3 regions of the Nocardiopsis sp. NPDC055551 genome follow, and region 2 is predicted to be linked to each of the others. Evidence: predicted binding sites of a transcription regulator. Region 2 holds the regulator's gene; each other region holds the start of a gene.
The links. Region 2 encodes LexA, which represses DNA repair genes until DNA is damaged. Its sites were predicted from a motif close to TCGAACANNTGTTCGA; they were not measured.

Region 1 (5,390 bases), on a different contig from region 2:
GCGTCGACGACATCGCGCATCGGGTGTTCGGGCAAGGGCGCCAGGTCCAGCAGGTGGAGCGTCTCACCCTCGGTGCCTCCCTCGACCGGGAGCGCCCCATCGGCGGGAACGAACCGTGCCAGGCGCGCCCGCTGCTCACGCGCCTGGGGATGTGTGTCCGCGGCGGCGTCGAGGAACCCCAGCGCGAATAACAGGACGTAGGCGAACGGGGCCTCCTCGATTCGGGCGATCGCGTCCAGGCAGTACCTCGTCGCTCGCGCGGTCCAGGGATGCGTCCTCGCCTCGGCGTCGAATCGCCCCACGCGGAGGGCCTGGGCCGCGACCGCCGCGGTGATCTGCAACGACGACACCCGGGGGTCGGCCTGGGCCCAGAAGGGCGCGCACGCGGTCGGATCGGCGACGGGCAATGCGAAGGGCAGGCCGCCGTCGGGCAGGGTCACCGAGTCCAGCCAGTCGAGCAACCCGAGGGTCGCGGGCGTGGTGGTGGGTCCGGCTTCGGCGATGGCCTCCAGTGCGTGCAGGGCGCCGGCCGGTTGGCTCTCGGGGGCGCGCAGATCCGGCTCGATCCCCCAGCCGTAGCCGCCGTCGTCGTTGCGGTAGCCCTCCAGCGCGGCGAGGACGGCCCGCCGGTCGCGCTCGGTGGCCTCGCCGGTGAGCAGGGCGAAGCGGCGCCGATCCAACACACGTGCGTGGGCCGTCATGAACGAGGTGGCCCGGTCGATGTCGATGCTCATGCCGTCGACGGTGTCATGCGCGGAGCCGATCGTCTTGAAGGAATCGGCCGGCCTCGGCCCAGGAGGTCTCCGGGGGTCGTTCCGGCCAGGCGTCGCACGTCGCGGTTCAAGTGGGACTGGTCGGCGTAGCCGGCCGCGGTCGACGCCTGGGCCAACGATGTGCCGGAACGTGCCAGGTGGAGCGCGTGCTGGAAACGGTGGATGGTGGTCAGGGTCTTGGGTCCGTACCCGAAGACGCGGTCGCCCAGGCGGCGCAGGGTACGTTCGGACATCTCGTGCCGGTACGCGAGGTCGGGGACGTCGAGCCCGGCCCGGGCGAAGCGGTCCAACGACTCCGCCAGGTTCAAGAGGATCGGGTCGGGTTCGGTCCGTCGCCACAGCGTCACGTAGAGGTCCTCCAACGCCGCGACCGGATCACCGTAAGCGCTTTCCCTGATTCGGGGCGGGATCGTGGTCAGCTCCTCCAACTCCAAGCGCCGATCGGTCAACTCAAGGGCGGGGACACCCAACAGCGAATACGCCACGCCGGGGGCCAGTCTCAGTCCCCAGGTCACCGCACCGTCCTCGCCCGGAGAGACCATGGCGGTGGTGTCCGCGCCGGCGAACAGGAAGCGGCCTTTGGACCACATCAGGTCCATGACGGCGTCGGGCAGGATACGCACCTCGCCGGAGCCGGTCCGAACCCGCCACAGCGTCGCCCCCGTGCGGGGACCGCGCCATGCCCGGTAGTCGTCCATCGCCGGCGCCTCCTCGCCTCGACCGTACCGCCGCCGCTGCGCCGAAGGGGTGTGCGCGCATGTCGGCCCGGGCGCGGGCACGATCGTGGTTACCGTGGGGTTAGTCGGCCAAGGGTGCCTCCACGGCACAGCGTCCACGAGGGGAACCCGATGCGCTCACCGATCATGGACTACCTGGACGACATCATCGCCCAGACCGCCCACGTCGATTCCGGGGCCCCGGCCGACTACATCCCCGAACTCGCCGCCGCCGACCCCGAGCGCGTGGCGGTGGCCCTGTGCACGGTCAACGGCACCGTGTACGCGAGCGGAGAGGCCGACCATGAGTTCAGCATCCAGTCGATGTCCAAACCGTTCGCCTACGCGCTGGCCATCGAGGACCGCGGACTGGACGACATCCTCGACCGTGTCGGTGTGGAGCCCAGTGGCGAGGCCTTCAACGAACTCTCGTTGGACCCCGAGACCGGCAAACCGCGCAACCCGATGATCAACGCCGGGGCCATCGCCACCCACGCGCTCATCCACGACGAACCGGCGCCGGCGGTGGACCGGTTGCTCGCGCTCTACTCCGAACTCGCCCAACGGCCGATCGTGATCGACGAGTCGTTGGCCGCCTCCGAACTGGCGACCGGCGACCGCAACCTCGGTCTGGCCTACCTGCTGCACGCCTCGGAACGCTTGTCCAAGGACCCCGCCGCCGCCGTGCAGGGATACATCCGCCAGTGTTCGGCCTCGGTCACCGTGCGCGACCTGGCCCTGATGGCCTCGACCCTGGCCAACGGCGGAGTCCAGCCCAACACCGGCCGGTCACTGTTCGGCCGCCAGACCACCCGGCACCTGCTGAGCGTGATGACCACCTGCGGCATGTACGACGCGGCCGGGGACTGGCTCACCTCGGTGGGCATCCCCGCCAAGAGCGGCGTGGCCGGCGGCATCATCGGGGTACTTCCCGGACAGGTGGGCGTGGCGGCGTTCTCACCCCGGCTGGACGAGCACGGCAACAGCGCCCGCGGCGTGGTGATGATGGAGAAGCTCTCACAGGACCTGGGCCTGCACCTGATGGAACCGGGTCGGCCGGCGCGTTCGGCGCTGCGCGAAATCCGAAAGGAGACGGTCGAGGGTGAACCTGCCACCATCTACGTGCTCCAGGGCGACATGGTGCTGAGCAGCATCGAGGCGCTGGTGCACGAACTGGTCCACAACCCGCCCTCCACCGACCTGGTCATCTTCGACATGAGTCGGGTGGACGAAGTACTGCCGGTGGCGCGCCGCACGTCGGCGGCGATGGCGACCAAACTCATCGACGCCGGCCACACCCTCATCCTGATCGACCCCGAGGAGACCATGCCGGGGTTCCAGGACGCTCAGGGACGTGGGATGCAGCGCTGGACGAGCGCGTACCTGGCGCGTCACCTGGACTAGCCGGGCCTGGAGTCGGCGGAACCGCCGAGGTGCCCGGGGTGGTGGGGCGACGGGGGTCGTTCGAGGTGTGGGCAGCGCGAAGTGGGCGAAGACCGTGGCTCCCCCATATCAATGGGACACCACGCGAACCCTCCCGCGCCACCTCGGCCCCTCGCGCCTGTGGACGGCCCGCCCTCTCCCCCGCGAGAATCCCTGCCCTGTCGGAAGACTGGACAGTCATTCGAAAACATGTTCGAATCAGGGCATGCGCTGGGAGAACCTGCGAGAAGACAGCGACTCAGGACAGACCGCACTGTTCGAAGCACCCACCACATCACCGGCCCGAGGCAGCGGCCGGGCCGGGCTCACCGCGCCCTCCCCCGCGCCCATCCAGGCGGGCGCGGACGGCGAACCGGTCGCCATCGAGATCCGGGCCCGCTCCATCATCAACCGCGTCCCCGGCGCCGACCCCATGTTCCGGTGGACCATCAATCCGTATCGGGGGTGCGCGCACGCCTGCGTGTACTGTTTCGCCCGACGCACCCACGAGTACCTGGACCTGGACAGCGGCCGGGACTTCGACACCCGAATCCTGGTCAAGACCAACGCCGGCGAGCTGTTGCGCGCCCAACTGGCGCGTTCCTCCTGGCGGGGCGAACACATCGCCATGGGCACCAACACCGATCCCTACCAGCGGGCCGAGGGCCACTACCGGCTCATGCCACAGATCATCTCCGCGCTGCGCGACGCCGCCAACCCCTTCTCCATCCTCACCAAGGGCACCCTGATCCTGCGCGACGCCGACCTGCTCGAACAGGCCGCCCGCGTCACCGAGGTGGGGCTGGCGGTCTCGGTGGGTTCGGTCGACGAACAGGTCTGGCGCACCGTGGAACCGGGCGCCCCCGCGCCCCGGGCCCGCCTGGACGTGGTGCGCCGACTGGCCGACCGGGGGCTGAAGTGTTCGGTGCTGATGGCGCCGATCCTGCCCGGTCTGACCGACTCGGTCGAGCAGATCGAACGCACCGTCGCCGCCATCGCCGAGGCCGGAGCCCAACGCCTGACCCCGATCGTGCTGCACCTGCGCCCCGGCGCCCGCGAGTGGTATCGGTCCTGGCTCGAACGCGAACACCCGCGCCTGGTACCGCTGTATCGGGAGCTGTACGGCAACGGTTCCTACGCCCGCGCCTCCTACCGGCGCATCGTCACCTCGGCGGTACGCGAGATCGCCGCCCGCCACGGCCTGAACCGCCCGGGCTCACCCCGCGACGCCGGCCGAGAGCCCCCCGTCGCCGAGACCGACACCGACGGGCGACTCCCCCTCGACCTGCCCGCCCCCACCGACCGAACCGGGGCATACTCGTCCGCGTGAGCGCTCCTTGTACCGGCCTCGGCGCGGAACGGCCATCGAAGGACCCGGGTCACCACTGTTCGATGAGCGGGTCGTCGTGCTCGGCGCGACGCCAGAGTTCGTTGAGGCGTTCCAACCGGCCCCGGGAGGACACACCGACCAGGTTCACGACCTTGCCCTCCCGCAGTCCCAGGGCCACCACACCCACGACCCGGTCCCCCAGCGCCGCGACCATGGCGGGCGTTCCGTTGACCACGGCCGCGTGGATCGACGGCGACCCACCGACGAGCCTGCGCTTGGCCGGGGTCGGTTTGAAACCGGCCCGCAGGTTCGCGGCGATCGGTCCCACACCCGTGCGGCGCATCAGCTTGCCGCCCACACCGGCACCCTCGCTGACCACCGTGGCGTCGTCGGTCAACAACTCCACCAACCGTTCGGTCCTACCCGAGGACGCGGCCTCGACGAACGCCTCGACGATGCGCCGCGCAGCCGAACGGTCGGCCTCCCCCGCGACCCTCTCCGAGGCCACCCGCCGCCGGGCACGGTGCACATGCTGCTGACTGGAGGTCTCGGTGATGTCGAGGATGTCGGCGACCTCCGCGTGACTGTAGGAGAACGCCTCGCGCAGCACGTAGACGGCGCGTTCGACCGGACTGAGGCGCTCCATGAGCAGCAACACCGCCAGGGTCACCGACTCGCGTTGTTCGACGGTCTGGGCCGGGCCCAGCATCGGGTCTCCGTCCAGCAGGGGTTCGGGCAACCAGTCGCCGGCCGCGCGTTCCCGCCTGACCTGCGCGGACCGGAGCCGGTCCAGGGCGAGGTTGGTGACCACCTTGGTCAGCCACGCCTCGGGCACCTCTATGCGAGCGGGGTCGGAGGCCTGCCAACGCAGGTAGGCGTCCTGGACGGTGTCCTCGGCGTCGGCGGCCGAGCCGAGCAGGCGATAGGCGAGGGAGGCCAACCGGTCGCGGTTGGCCTCGAACCGTTCAACGGTGACGGTGTCCACGAAGGCCACGTTAGTCGGCGACCACCTTCCCCGTATCGACGGACACCGGCCGGATCCGGCGTCTGCGTGTGGGCAGCCCGAAGGTGGGGTGACCCATGCTCCAGGCGACGGTGCGGAGCACGGCCGACTTGACCCTGGTGGCCGCCCATCCCCGCAGCGCCCAG
Region 2 (5,390 bases):
TGCTTGAGCTCGTGGTCGAAGATCTCGGCGTCCTCGTCCGAGGCGAAGTAGCCGCTCTTGAGTCCGGTCTCGGTGTAGACGCCGACGACGCGGTCGATGAGCTGCTTGAGGCTCCACTCGCGTTCGGGAGCGCCGAGCGCGCCGCGGAAGTACTTGCTCGCCACGATCTGGGTGGCGTTCATCGACCAGGTGGTGGGGAACTCCACGCCGCGCTGCTCGAAGTTGACGCTGCCGTCACGCCAGTTGGTCATGACGACGTCGCGACGCTCCCAGTCGAGGGTGTCGTAGGGATGGACGCCCTCGGTGGTGAAGACGCGCTTGATCTTCAGCCCCTTGGGCCCCTTCTTCCCCTTGCGACTCGTCGAACCGCTGCTGGTCTCCGTCATGACGCTCCCCGAAGTGTCTGCTGTGCGCGGACCGGCTATGACCGCGCGGGTTCTTGCCGTCGCTGCGGTCTCGGGCGGTTTCGGTGAACGCCCGGGCCCGCTATGAGGCGGTGTCGGCCGTGGGCATGGCCGGATCGGAGTCCTGGTCCTTCTCCGTCCCGTCCTCACGGTCGGTCCGCAGGCTGGCGATCTCCGCTTCGAAGTCCGCCAGGCTTTCGAAGCCCCGATAGACGCTGGCGAAGTGCAGGTAGGCGACTTCGTCGAGGTCGCGCATCGGGACGAGGATGGCCAGTCCGATCTCGTTGGCCGGCACCTCCGCCACGCCACGGCCTCGGATCTCCTCCTCGACCTGTTGGCCGAGTTTGGCGAGGGCGTCCTCGGAGACGGGCCGCCCCTGGCAGGCCCGGCGCACCCCGGCGATGATCTTGCTCCGGCTGAAGGGCTCGGTGACCCCGGAGCGCTTGGCGACCATGAGCAGGACGGTCTCCTGTGTGGTGAAGCGTCGCTCACAGACCGGGCAGGAGCGGCGTCGCCTGATCGCGGAACCGTCGTCGGTGGACCTGCTGTCGATCACCCTGGTGTCCGGATGACGGCAGAACGGACAATGCATCCTGGTTCACCTGCTTCCCTATACCCGAACCACAACCCTTGAGTCTACCTAACCACAACTTCTAGGCACATACCCCATTGGTAACACCAGATGTTGTGGTCGAACCTAGACCCCGGGGGCACGGGTCGCAACCCGCCCCTAGGCGTGTTCCTCAAGTGGGGGCTCAGGACCCGCCTCCACCGGGGAGGAGGTCTCGAATACGTCGGGGGGTCGCTTCCAAGGATAAGGGGACCGCACCCGGGGGGACCCCGTTCGGCGCGCGTTCCACAGGTGAGGAATCCCTTGCCCGGCGGGCTTTCCGGCATCCACGCGACCTCCGGGGACACGCTCCGGGGCCGCCTCGGGCGAAGCACCGGGAAAGCCGTTTTCGGCATTCGACGGACAGCGGCGAGGGAACGCGTGTACATACTTAACCGAGGGTCATCGGAAAGGCCCGCCGAAAAGGCGAAGTCGCCGTCCTCGGCCGCTCGAACGCTTGTTTGATATCACCGTGTGCAACGACTAATCTTGACCTTGATTTCCCACCGGTTTCGCCGTCTCGCCCACTCGTGAGACGACGGACCCGTCACCGGCCACCCGAACAGGCCCTGACCGAACCGAACGCCGAGGAGGCCCGGCCGTGCCGGAGGACAACACCGAGGTCGTCGACCCCGGAAACACCACCGTTCTTTCGCCCGTGGGTGACACGGGCGGTGCCGTGCCCGAAGCCCCCAAACTGACCGCGCGCCAGCAAAGCGTTCTCAACTGCATCCAGCGTTATGTGCGCGAGCGCGGTTTTCCGCCGTCCATCCGAGAGATCGGGAACGCCGTCGGTCTTTCCAGCCCTTCCAGCGTCGCGCACCAACTCAAGGTGCTCCAGCGCAAGGGCTACCTGCACCGGGACCAGAACCGGCCGCGCGCGGTCGAACTGCGCGCCCCCGGCCGCGACACCGCGCAGAGCATCAAGCCCGAGGAGCTCACCGCCGACGCGACCCGGGCCGCCGCGGTGCCGCTGATCGGTCGGATCGCCGCCGGTGGCCCGATCCTGGCCGAGGAATCGGTCGAGGACGTCCTGGCGCTACCGCGTCAGCTGGTCGGCGAGGGTCGGCTGTTCATGCTGACCGTGGTCGGCGACTCCATGACCGACGCCGCCATCACCGACGGCGACCTCGTGGTGGTCCGCCAGCAGCCCACCGCCGAGAACGGCGACATCGTCGCGGCCATGTTGGACGACGAGGCCACCGTCAAGGTGCTGCGTCGCGGGGACGACGGCCACGTGTGGCTGATGCCCCGCAACGACGCCTACGAGCCCATCAACGGCGACGCCGCGACCATCCTCGGCAAGGTCGTCACGGTCATGCGCCGCGTCTGACCCTGGCCGGGAACGACGACCGCACCGCCCCGGCCACGCCCACCAGGGCACGGCCGGGATGGTGCGGGAGGGCACGGCCGATACGCTGAGGGCGTGTCCATTCCTGCCCACACCCCCGTCGCCCGCGGCCGCGTACGACGCCGTGGCCGCTCGGTCTCGGTGATCGCCGCCCTCACCCTGCTCGTCTCGGCCTGTGGCCCCGCCGAGGAAGAGGGCCCCGAACCTCCGGGGGTGAGCGGTGCCGAGCGCGAGCTCAGCTTCGAGGGTGGCGGGTTCACCGTCGACGGCACGTTCACCGCGCCGCGGGAGAGCGGCTCCGAGAACGGGGTGCCGGGCGCGCTCATCATCTCCGGCAGCGGCCCCACCGACCGGGACGGCAACAGCGCCGGGCGCCCCGAGGCCGACACCAACCTCAACCTGTCCCGGGTGCTCGGTGACGCCGGGGTGGCGACCCTTCGCTACGACAAGTTGGGCAGCGGCGACCCCGCCACCTTCGACGACGAGGTGAGGGAAGCCCTGGAGGAACCGGTCGATCCCGAGGTCTTCGACGCCCAGATGGCCGCCGCTTACACGGCGTTGGTTGAACAGCCCGAAGTCGACCCCGAGCGCACGATCGTCGTGGGCCACAGCGAAGGCGCGCTGTACGCGCTACGCGCGCACGAGGTGCTCGACGGCGCCGAACCCGCTTTGGTTCTGGCGGCTCCGCCGGGGACGCGCATGCTCGACGTCATCGACCGTCAGGTCTCCGAGCAGGTCCGGACCGCCGAGGCGCAGGGTGCGCTCAGTGAGGCCGAGGCCGTGCGGATGCTGTCCCACGCCCGGACGTCGCGCGCCGCGGTACGGGGCGGTCAGGAGTTGCCCGAGGGCGACACCACGGGTCTGTTCTCCCCGCAGAACCAGGACTTCCTCGCCTGGATCGATGCCTTCGACCCGCCCGAACTGGCCGCCGCGTTGCCCGAACGGACCCCCGTCCTGGTGCTCTGGGGCGATGAGGACGCCCAGATCACCCGGGACGAGGTCGACCGGCTGATGGGTGGTCTGGAGGGGGCCGAGCGGGTGGACCTGGCCGGGGTCGACCACGTGCTGCGCGAGTACGACGACTCCCCCGGCGCCGCCGCGTTGGACGCCGACCGGGCGTTCTCGCCAGAGGTGTCCCCGGCGGTGCGGGAGTTCGTCGAGGGTCTGTGGTGAGACCGCTCAGTCGGTCTCGTCCGCCTCGATGCTCTCGGGGAGTTCCGCCACGATCGACCTGACCAGCCGCTCGGATTCGGCCGCGGCCGCCTCCCCATCGACCGATCCGACGGCGTCGTAGTCGGTGGAGGCGGTGTAGCAGGACTCCAGGTAGAGGTTGGAGACGCGCACACCGGTGCAGCCGACCTCGAAGGCGCCGATCTCCACCCAGGTCAGGGCCTGGTCACCGAGATCGTCGATCGGTCGTGGGTCGTTGCCCGCCGCGGTGGACTCCAGGGTGTCGGCGGCGGTCTCGTCGCCGCCCTCGACCGGGGCGGCGACCAGCATGAGCGTGGCCGCGGCCGGGACGGCGGTTCCGCCTTCCTGCGGGGTGGCCCAACGGCACTGCGATCCGGTGCCGAAGGTGTCCTGGGCGCTGCCGACGGTCTCCTCGATCTCCAGTTCATGGTCGGGAACGAGCTCGGCCAGGACCTCGGTCTCGCCGATGGCGCACTCGGGGGCGGCCTCGTAGGCGCCGTGTTCGGCCCCGCCTCGGAGCAGGTACCAGATCAGCCAGCCGGTGAACGCGATCACCACCAGCACGAGCGCGACGAGGAGGACGACCGCGAAGGTACGGCTCTGTGGCGGAGGCGCTCCGGGGTCGGTCTCGTAGGTACCGCTCACAGCGCCTCACCGATTCGTCCGGCCACGTCCACGGCGGTGTCCCGGGCGTCCTCGAAGGAGACGGGGTCTCCTTCGGACTCCCCGGTGTAGGTGACCCGTACGAACAGGTTGGTGGTGTGGAAGGCGAGTTCGGCCGTGCCGGGGAGCTGTCCGCGCCAGACCTCGGCGCCGGCTGCGCCGGGGAGTTCGACGGGTTCGCCCCGGGTCGGCACCACGGCCTGATGGGCCAGGGCCGCCGCCTCGTCGCCACTGACGGCGGGTTCGGCCGAGGCGTCGGTGAAGCGGGCCGACAGGTCCACGCGCAGGATCGTCCGGTCACCATCGGTGGCCCCCGCGGTGCTCCACACGCACACGGTGTTCTCCCCGCCGCTCAGGGGACCTTGGTCGTCGGTCTCCAGGACGGCCCCGGGCAGTACCTCGGCGAGTGTGTCCTGGGGGACCGCGGCACACGTGGGGGCAGCGGTGTGGGTGTCGTCGCCACCGGGCAGGTCGGGGTCGTCGGCCGTCGCCCACATGCCGCCGCCGATGGCCGCCGCGCTCACCACCACCGCGCCCGCGGCGATGATCGACGCCCGCACCCACGGTCGGTGCAGGGCTCGACCATCCTTCGAAGCGCCCACCGGGCCACCGCCTCCCTATGTGTGTTGCGCCCAACGGTAGGGGGCGGGGGCCGCGGTCGCGACCACCGCCCCCGTCGGGTGTGTCAGCCGACGACGATGTTGACGAGCTTGGGTGCCCGGACGATGACCTTGCGGACCGTCTTGTCCCCGATGAAGCCTTGGGCCTTCTCCGAGGCCAGTGCCAGGCGCTCCAGTTCGGCGGGGTCGATGTCGGGGGAGACCGACAGCTTGTCGCGGACCTTGCTCTGCACCTGCACCACGCAGGTGACCGACTCCTGGACCAGCAGTTCGGGTTCGGCCTCGCGCCAGTTGCCGACGGCGACGCTGCCGACGTGCCCGAGCTTCTCCCAGCCCTCCTCGGCCACGTAGGGAGCGAACAGGGACAGGGCGATGGCCACGAACTCGGCGGCCTCGCGGACGGCCGGGTCGGCCGCGCCGGGGCCGGAGTCGATGGCCTTGCGGGCGGCCGAGACCAGCTCCATGCAGCGGGCGATGGCCACGTTGAAGCGCTTGTCCTCGATCAGTGCGGTGATCTGGTCGATGGAGCGGTGGGTGGCGCGACGGAGGTC
Region 3 (5,390 bases), on a different contig from region 2:
GAACGTGTGGTGCCGTCCATCGGGGGCGACCACGTTGTGCGCCGCCTGGGCGCCCCCGTTGGCCCGCACGACCGCGCCGTAGTCACCGGTCGCGCACAGCAGGTCCACGGTCACCCCCTTCCCGGCGTCGCCGAACCCCAGGTCGACGACGATCGCGTGCGAGGTCACAGCCGGTCCACCCCCGGTCCGTCACCGGCGAGCCCGCTCACGTCCGAGTCGGAGACGACCGACCCACGGCCCCGCGACAGTGGCTGCAGCGCCTTGCCGACGGCCTCGCCGGCGTTCGACCCGGATTCGGCCAGGTCCCGAAGCCCCTCCTCCAGGTCGATGGCCTCCTCGCCCAGGCCGACGGTGACGGCGATGGTCTCGCACACCGCGTCCAGGTCCTCCAGCAGGATCAGGTTCTGACCCAGGTGCTTCTCCCAGAAGGTCCGGACCCGGTCGTCACGGAAGTGGGCGCTGCCGGTCGGCATGATGAAGAAGACCTCGAACCGGCGTCGCAGCTCGTCCAGGATGGCGGGGAAGGCGATGTTCTCGTCCAGGTCGTCGCCGATCACCTCGCGCACCTCGCGGGCCTTGACCGCGCCGTAGGCCATCTCGTCGCCGACGATGAACAGGTAGCCGCGTCGGCCGCGCTCGTCCAGGCAGTCCATGGCGGTGTGCCGGGCCATGAAGTACATGGCGAGCTCGTAGGACTCGGTCATCTGGCCTCCGCCCCCGCCCTCCAAGAGCAGGTTGCCGAGGTCGTCCTCCAGTTCGTTGCCGGACTCGAACTGGCCGACCTGCAGCGGAACCCGGTCGCACGTGGCGTCACCGACGGCGCCGAACAGGATCTGCGGGTCCTCCACGTACCCCTTGCGCAGCAGCAGACCGAACAGGTCGGGCAGCTTGGTGCGCAGCACGCGTGGAACGCTTCCCATGGAGCCGGTGACGTCGAACAGCACCGACACCGCCAGCGAGTTCGGGTGGGCGTCGGAGTCGCGGCTCTCGCGGACGGTGACCCCGTGCGGGTCGAGGGTCGGGTGCGGCTTCCAGCCGGCGCGCGCCTTCTTGGTCGCGTTGTCGTGGTAGTCGAACGCTCCGATGCCGCGCGAGTCCCGGAAGGCCTGGCGGGCGTGGTAGGCGTCGGTGGACCAGTGGCTGCTTCCCATGTCTGTCTCCGTGGATCGTGATGAGGGTGGGTGCGGGGGCGAGATTTCAGTCGGGCATGTGGAAGGGGTGGAACCGGGGTGGCCCGAAGGTCCGCTCCAGGGCCTGGTCCAGCTCGTCCAGCAGGGCGAACGCGTCGGATGGTCGCCGCTCGGGCGCCGGCAGCGAACTGCCTCGTGCGAACGCCGCCAACTGACGCGGTAACCGGCCCGCGGTCACGAACTCCACGCACCTGGTCGCCATGTACACGTCGGTGGCGGGTCGCGCGGGGCGCCGGGCGGCGACCTCGGGTGGATACACGTCCTTGCGGTGCGGCACCATCGCCGGGACATGCGGGGCGGTACGGGTCGCGTCGAAGGTCACCGAGTAGCACCAGTCCACGAGCACCAGACCGTGCTCGTCCGGGTGGATCAGCACGTGTTCGGGCACCACGGCCCCGTGCACGACGCCGGCCCGGTGGGCGTCGCCGATCGCCACCAGCAGTCGGCGCCACATCCAGGCGGCGTCGCGGGGGCCGACCCCGTCGGGGTAGGCGCGCCGCACCTCGGTCAGGTCGTAGAACCCCGACAGCCGCCGCAGGACGTTGCCGTGCCGCTCCACCCGCGTGGCCGGGTCCCGGTGTCGGAGCGTTCCGACCAGTTCGGGCCTGAAAGCGCGGTAGCGGGGCGCGCCGCGTTCGTGGATACGCCGCAGCGCGCCGGCCTCGGCCCGCACCAGGTCGTTGTCGCGGGGCGCGCGGGGAAGTTTGAGCACCGCGTCCCGCCACCGGTCCCCGTCCCGGTAGCGCACCGCGCGCAGGTCGGCGATGTCGCCCTCGGCCACGGGGCGGCCGCGGTCGACGTGGTAGGTGCGCTCCTCGGTGGTCAGCACCAGGTCGTCCAGGCCCGGACCGCCCTGGACCGCGTTCCGGTAGCGGCGCCAGGCGTCGGTGAGACGGGCGAACCCGTCGGCCGCGTCGTCCCGTCGCCGCGTGGGCGCGGTGTCGGGGTGCAGGAGCCTGGCGAGCCGGCGGTAGACGGCGGTGGCGTCCGGCGGGATCCGGCCGTCCCGGGGCGGTGCTCCGAACAGGTCGGTGGGCCCGGTGGCCATGTCGACCCCGCGCAGGGCCGAGTCGAAGTCGTCGTGCGTGCGCGATTCGCCGTCCATGTCGTCCTCCCTTCGGGGGTGTGGGTCGGGGCCGGTCATTGGGCGCCGCGGAGCAGCGGTGGGTGCAGCAGGGCGGCCTCGCCCGCCCGGTACAGGCGGGCGCGTCGTCCGCCGCCCGAGCCGCCGCGGTCGGCCAGTTCGCCGGTGTCCTCGACGAAGCCGGGTGTGGCGAGGATCTTGCGGTGGAAGTTGGCGGCGTGCAGGGTGCGCCCCCAGATCGCCTCGTACACCCCGCGCAGGGCGGTGATGGTGAAGGTCGAAGGGAGGAACGCGGTGGCCAGCGACGTGTACTCCAGCTTGGAGCGGGCCCGTTCGACGGCGTCGTCGAGGATGCGGGCGTGGTCGAAGGCCGTCTCCTCCTTCGTCGTCCAGGGCACCCACGCGGCTTCGGAGATGTCGCGTCCGGTCCCGGGATCGGGCAGGTCGGGGGCGAACACCATGTACGCCACCGAGATCACCCGCATGCGCGGGTCGCGGTCGAAGGCGCCGTAGGTCCCCAGCTGTTCCAGGTGGATCTCGGTGGGCATCGGGGTCTTCTCGGCGAGGACCCGCAGCGCGGCGTCGGGAAGGTCGAGGTCGGCCGGTCCGGCTTCGGAGTCCTGGGCACGGACGAATCCGCCGGGCAGTGCCCACAGTCCGCGTTGGGGGTGCGCGGCGCGGCGGGCCAACAGGACGTGGGGGAGGCCCTCGCGGATGGTCAGGGCGACCACGTCGACGGTCACCGCGGCGGGTGCGAAGGCGTGCGGGTCGTAGGAGGAGAGGAAACCGCGCTCGTCCCCGTCGTCGTATCGCCCATCGATCCCCTCGGACACCGTTGACCCCTCTGGTTGTTCTCAATCTGAGTAATTCTCGATTCGAGAACAACATAACCCGAGCTTCGTCCGCTGTCCAGTCCCGGGACGGTGGCGTCGACACGCCCGAAGGGCGGCGGGCGCTGTCACTCCGCGCCGCTAGCATGGTGCGAACGAACGTTCGATGAATCGATGGAAAGCAGGGTGACCACGTGCGCGTGCTGGGGATCGACCCGGGACTGACCCGCTGCGGCATCGCCGTGGTCGAGGGATCCATCGGTCGCCCACTGCGCCTGATCGCCGCCGACGCGATCCGCACCAGCCCCGACACCGACCTGCCCCAACGCCTCCTGGGCATCGAACGCGGCATCGAGGAGTGGCTCGACAAGTACGAACCCGAAGCCGCGGCCGTCGAACGCGTCTTCGCCCAGCACAACCTGAGCACCGTCATGGGCACCGCCCAGGTCAGCGGCCTCGCCCTGGTCTGCGCCGCCCGCCGCGGCCTGCCCGTCGTCACCCACACGCCCAGCGAGGCCAAGGCCGCCATCACCGGCAACGGGCGTGCCGACAAGGCGCAGGTCGGCACGATGGTGGCGCGTATCCTCGGTCTCGATGGCCCGCCCAAACCCGCCGACGCCGCCGACGCCGTGGCCCTGGCCATCTGCAACATCTGGCGCGGCGGTGCCCAGTCCCGGGCGGCCCAGGCCCAACAGGACTTCGCCCGCAAGGTGGAACTGGCCCGCCGAGCGCGCGGCCGCTGACACCGCCCCCAGGAAGGAGACGGACACCCCTCCGGGTGTCCATGACAGATGATCGCGTTCCTCACCGGCCGGGTGGCCGCACGCGGCGCGGGCAGCGCCGTCATCGACGTGGGCGGGGTCGGCATGTCCGTCCAGTGCACCCCTTCCGCCCTGTCCCGACTGCACGTGGGGGAGGAGGGCACCGTGGCCACGAGCATGGTCGTGCGCGAGGACTCCCTCACCCTGTTCGGGTTCGTCGACGACGACGAGAAGCACCTGTTCGAGCAGTTGCAGACCGCCTCGGGGGTGGGCCCCCGTCTGGCCCTGGCCATGCTCGCCGTGCACAGCCCCGACAGCCTCCGCCAGGCCGTCCACACCGAGGACACCGCCGCCCTGACCAGGGTCCCCGGCATCGGCAAGAAGGGGGCCCAACGCATCGTGCTGGAGCTGAAGGGCAAGCTGGAGGCGCCGATCAGTACCGACGGCACCCTGCCCGGCGCGGACCCCACCGCCACCGCCCGACCCAACGGCGCATGGCGGGGACAGGTGGTCTCCGGACTGGTCAACCTCGGCTGGTCCGGCAAGGACGCCGAGGCCGCCGCCTCCGCCGTCGCCGCCGAGGCCGAGACCACCAGCGACGTCACCGTCCTGTTGCGCAGCGCCCTGCGTAAACTCAGCCGCGCCTAAGGCCCGAAGGAGAACCCCGTGCACGAACGTGATGCGGTCTCGCCCGAGGCCGACGTCGACGAACTCCGGATCGAGGGGGCACTGCGCCCTCGAATACTGGACGAGTTCGTCGGCCAGGAACGGGTCCGCGAACAGTTGTCCCTGGTCCTGCACAGCGCACAGCGTCGCAACCGCGCTCCCGACCACATCCTCATGTCCGGCGGTCCAGGTCTGGGCAAGACCACCCTGGCCATGATCATCGCCGCCGAACTCGGTGCGCCGTTGCGCATCACCTCCGGCCCCGCCATCGAACGCTCCGGTGACCTGGCCGCGGTGCTCTCCACCCTCCAGGAGGGCGAGGTCCTCTTCCTCGACGAGATCCACCGCATGGCCCGGCCCGCCGAGGAGATGCTCTACGTCGCCATGGAGGACTTCCGGGTCGACGTCATGGTCGGCAAGGGCCCCGGAGCCACCGCGATCCCCCTGGACATCGCCCCGTTCACCCTGGTCGGGGCCACCACGCGGGCCGGGATGCTGCCCGCCCCGCTGCGTGACCGGTTCGGGTTCACCGCGCACATGGACTTCTACGAACCCGCCGAACTGGAGCGCATCCTGCACCGGTCGGCGGGGCTGCTCGGCGCGCCCCTGGACGAGGACGCCGCCCGCGAGGTCGCCGGGCGTTCGCGCGGTACGCCTCGTATCGCCAACCGGCTGCTGCGTCGGGTCCGCGACTACGCGGAGGTGCGCGGCGACGGACAGCTCACCCTGGCCAACGCGCACGCCGCCCTGGAACTGTACGAAGTGGACGAGCTGGGCCTGGACCGGTTGGACCGGGCCATCCTCGACGTGCTCATGAACCGCTTCCGTGGCGGACCGGTGGGACTGTCCACCCTGGCGG

Region 1: ACWGSK_RS23440 (Rv2578c family radical SAM protein) is a predicted target of LexA. The motif match lies at 3,114-3,129, and genes of this name have one in related genera.
Region 3: ruvC (crossover junction endodeoxyribonuclease RuvC) is a predicted target of LexA. The motif match lies at 3,256-3,271, and genes of this name have one in related genera.

The regions. Positions count from the first base shown of each region.
Region 1 covers NZ_JBSHJJ010000014.1:80,315-85,704, reverse strand. Annotated here, with positions in the region: gene ACWGSK_RS23455 (hypothetical protein) at 1-734, opposite strand, end outside; gene ACWGSK_RS23450 (helix-turn-helix domain-containing protein) at 731-1,471, opposite strand; gene glsA (glutaminase A) at 1,622-2,893, shown strand; gene ACWGSK_RS23440 (Rv2578c family radical SAM protein) at 3,138-4,241, shown strand; gene ACWGSK_RS23435 (sigma-70 family RNA polymerase sigma factor) at 4,291-5,226, opposite strand; gene ACWGSK_RS23430 (NAD(P)/FAD-dependent oxidoreductase) at 5,237-5,390, opposite strand, start outside.
Region 2 covers NZ_JBSHJJ010000012.1:205,370-210,759, reverse strand. Annotated here, with positions in the region: gene ACWGSK_RS21815 (vitamin B12-dependent ribonucleotide reductase) at 1-386, opposite strand, end outside; gene nrdR (transcriptional regulator NrdR) at 487-996, opposite strand; gene lexA (transcriptional repressor LexA) at 1,673-2,347, shown strand; gene ACWGSK_RS21800 (alpha/beta hydrolase family protein) at 2,441-3,538, shown strand; gene ACWGSK_RS21795 (hypothetical protein) at 3,545-4,201, opposite strand; gene ACWGSK_RS21790 (hypothetical protein) at 4,198-4,821, opposite strand; gene leuS (leucine--tRNA ligase) at 4,905-5,390, opposite strand, start outside.
Region 3 covers NZ_JBSHJJ010000006.1:306,759-312,148, forward strand. Annotated here, with positions in the region: gene ACWGSK_RS13500 (adenylosuccinate synthetase) at 1-168, opposite strand, end outside; gene ACWGSK_RS13505 (hypothetical protein) at 165-1,151, opposite strand; gene ACWGSK_RS13510 (molecular chaperone DnaJ) at 1,198-2,295, opposite strand; gene ACWGSK_RS13515 (NUDIX hydrolase) at 2,331-3,107, opposite strand; gene ruvC (crossover junction endodeoxyribonuclease RuvC) at 3,299-3,847, shown strand; gene ruvA (Holliday junction branch migration protein RuvA) at 3,896-4,513, shown strand; gene ruvB (Holliday junction branch migration DNA helicase RuvB) at 4,532-5,390, shown strand, end outside.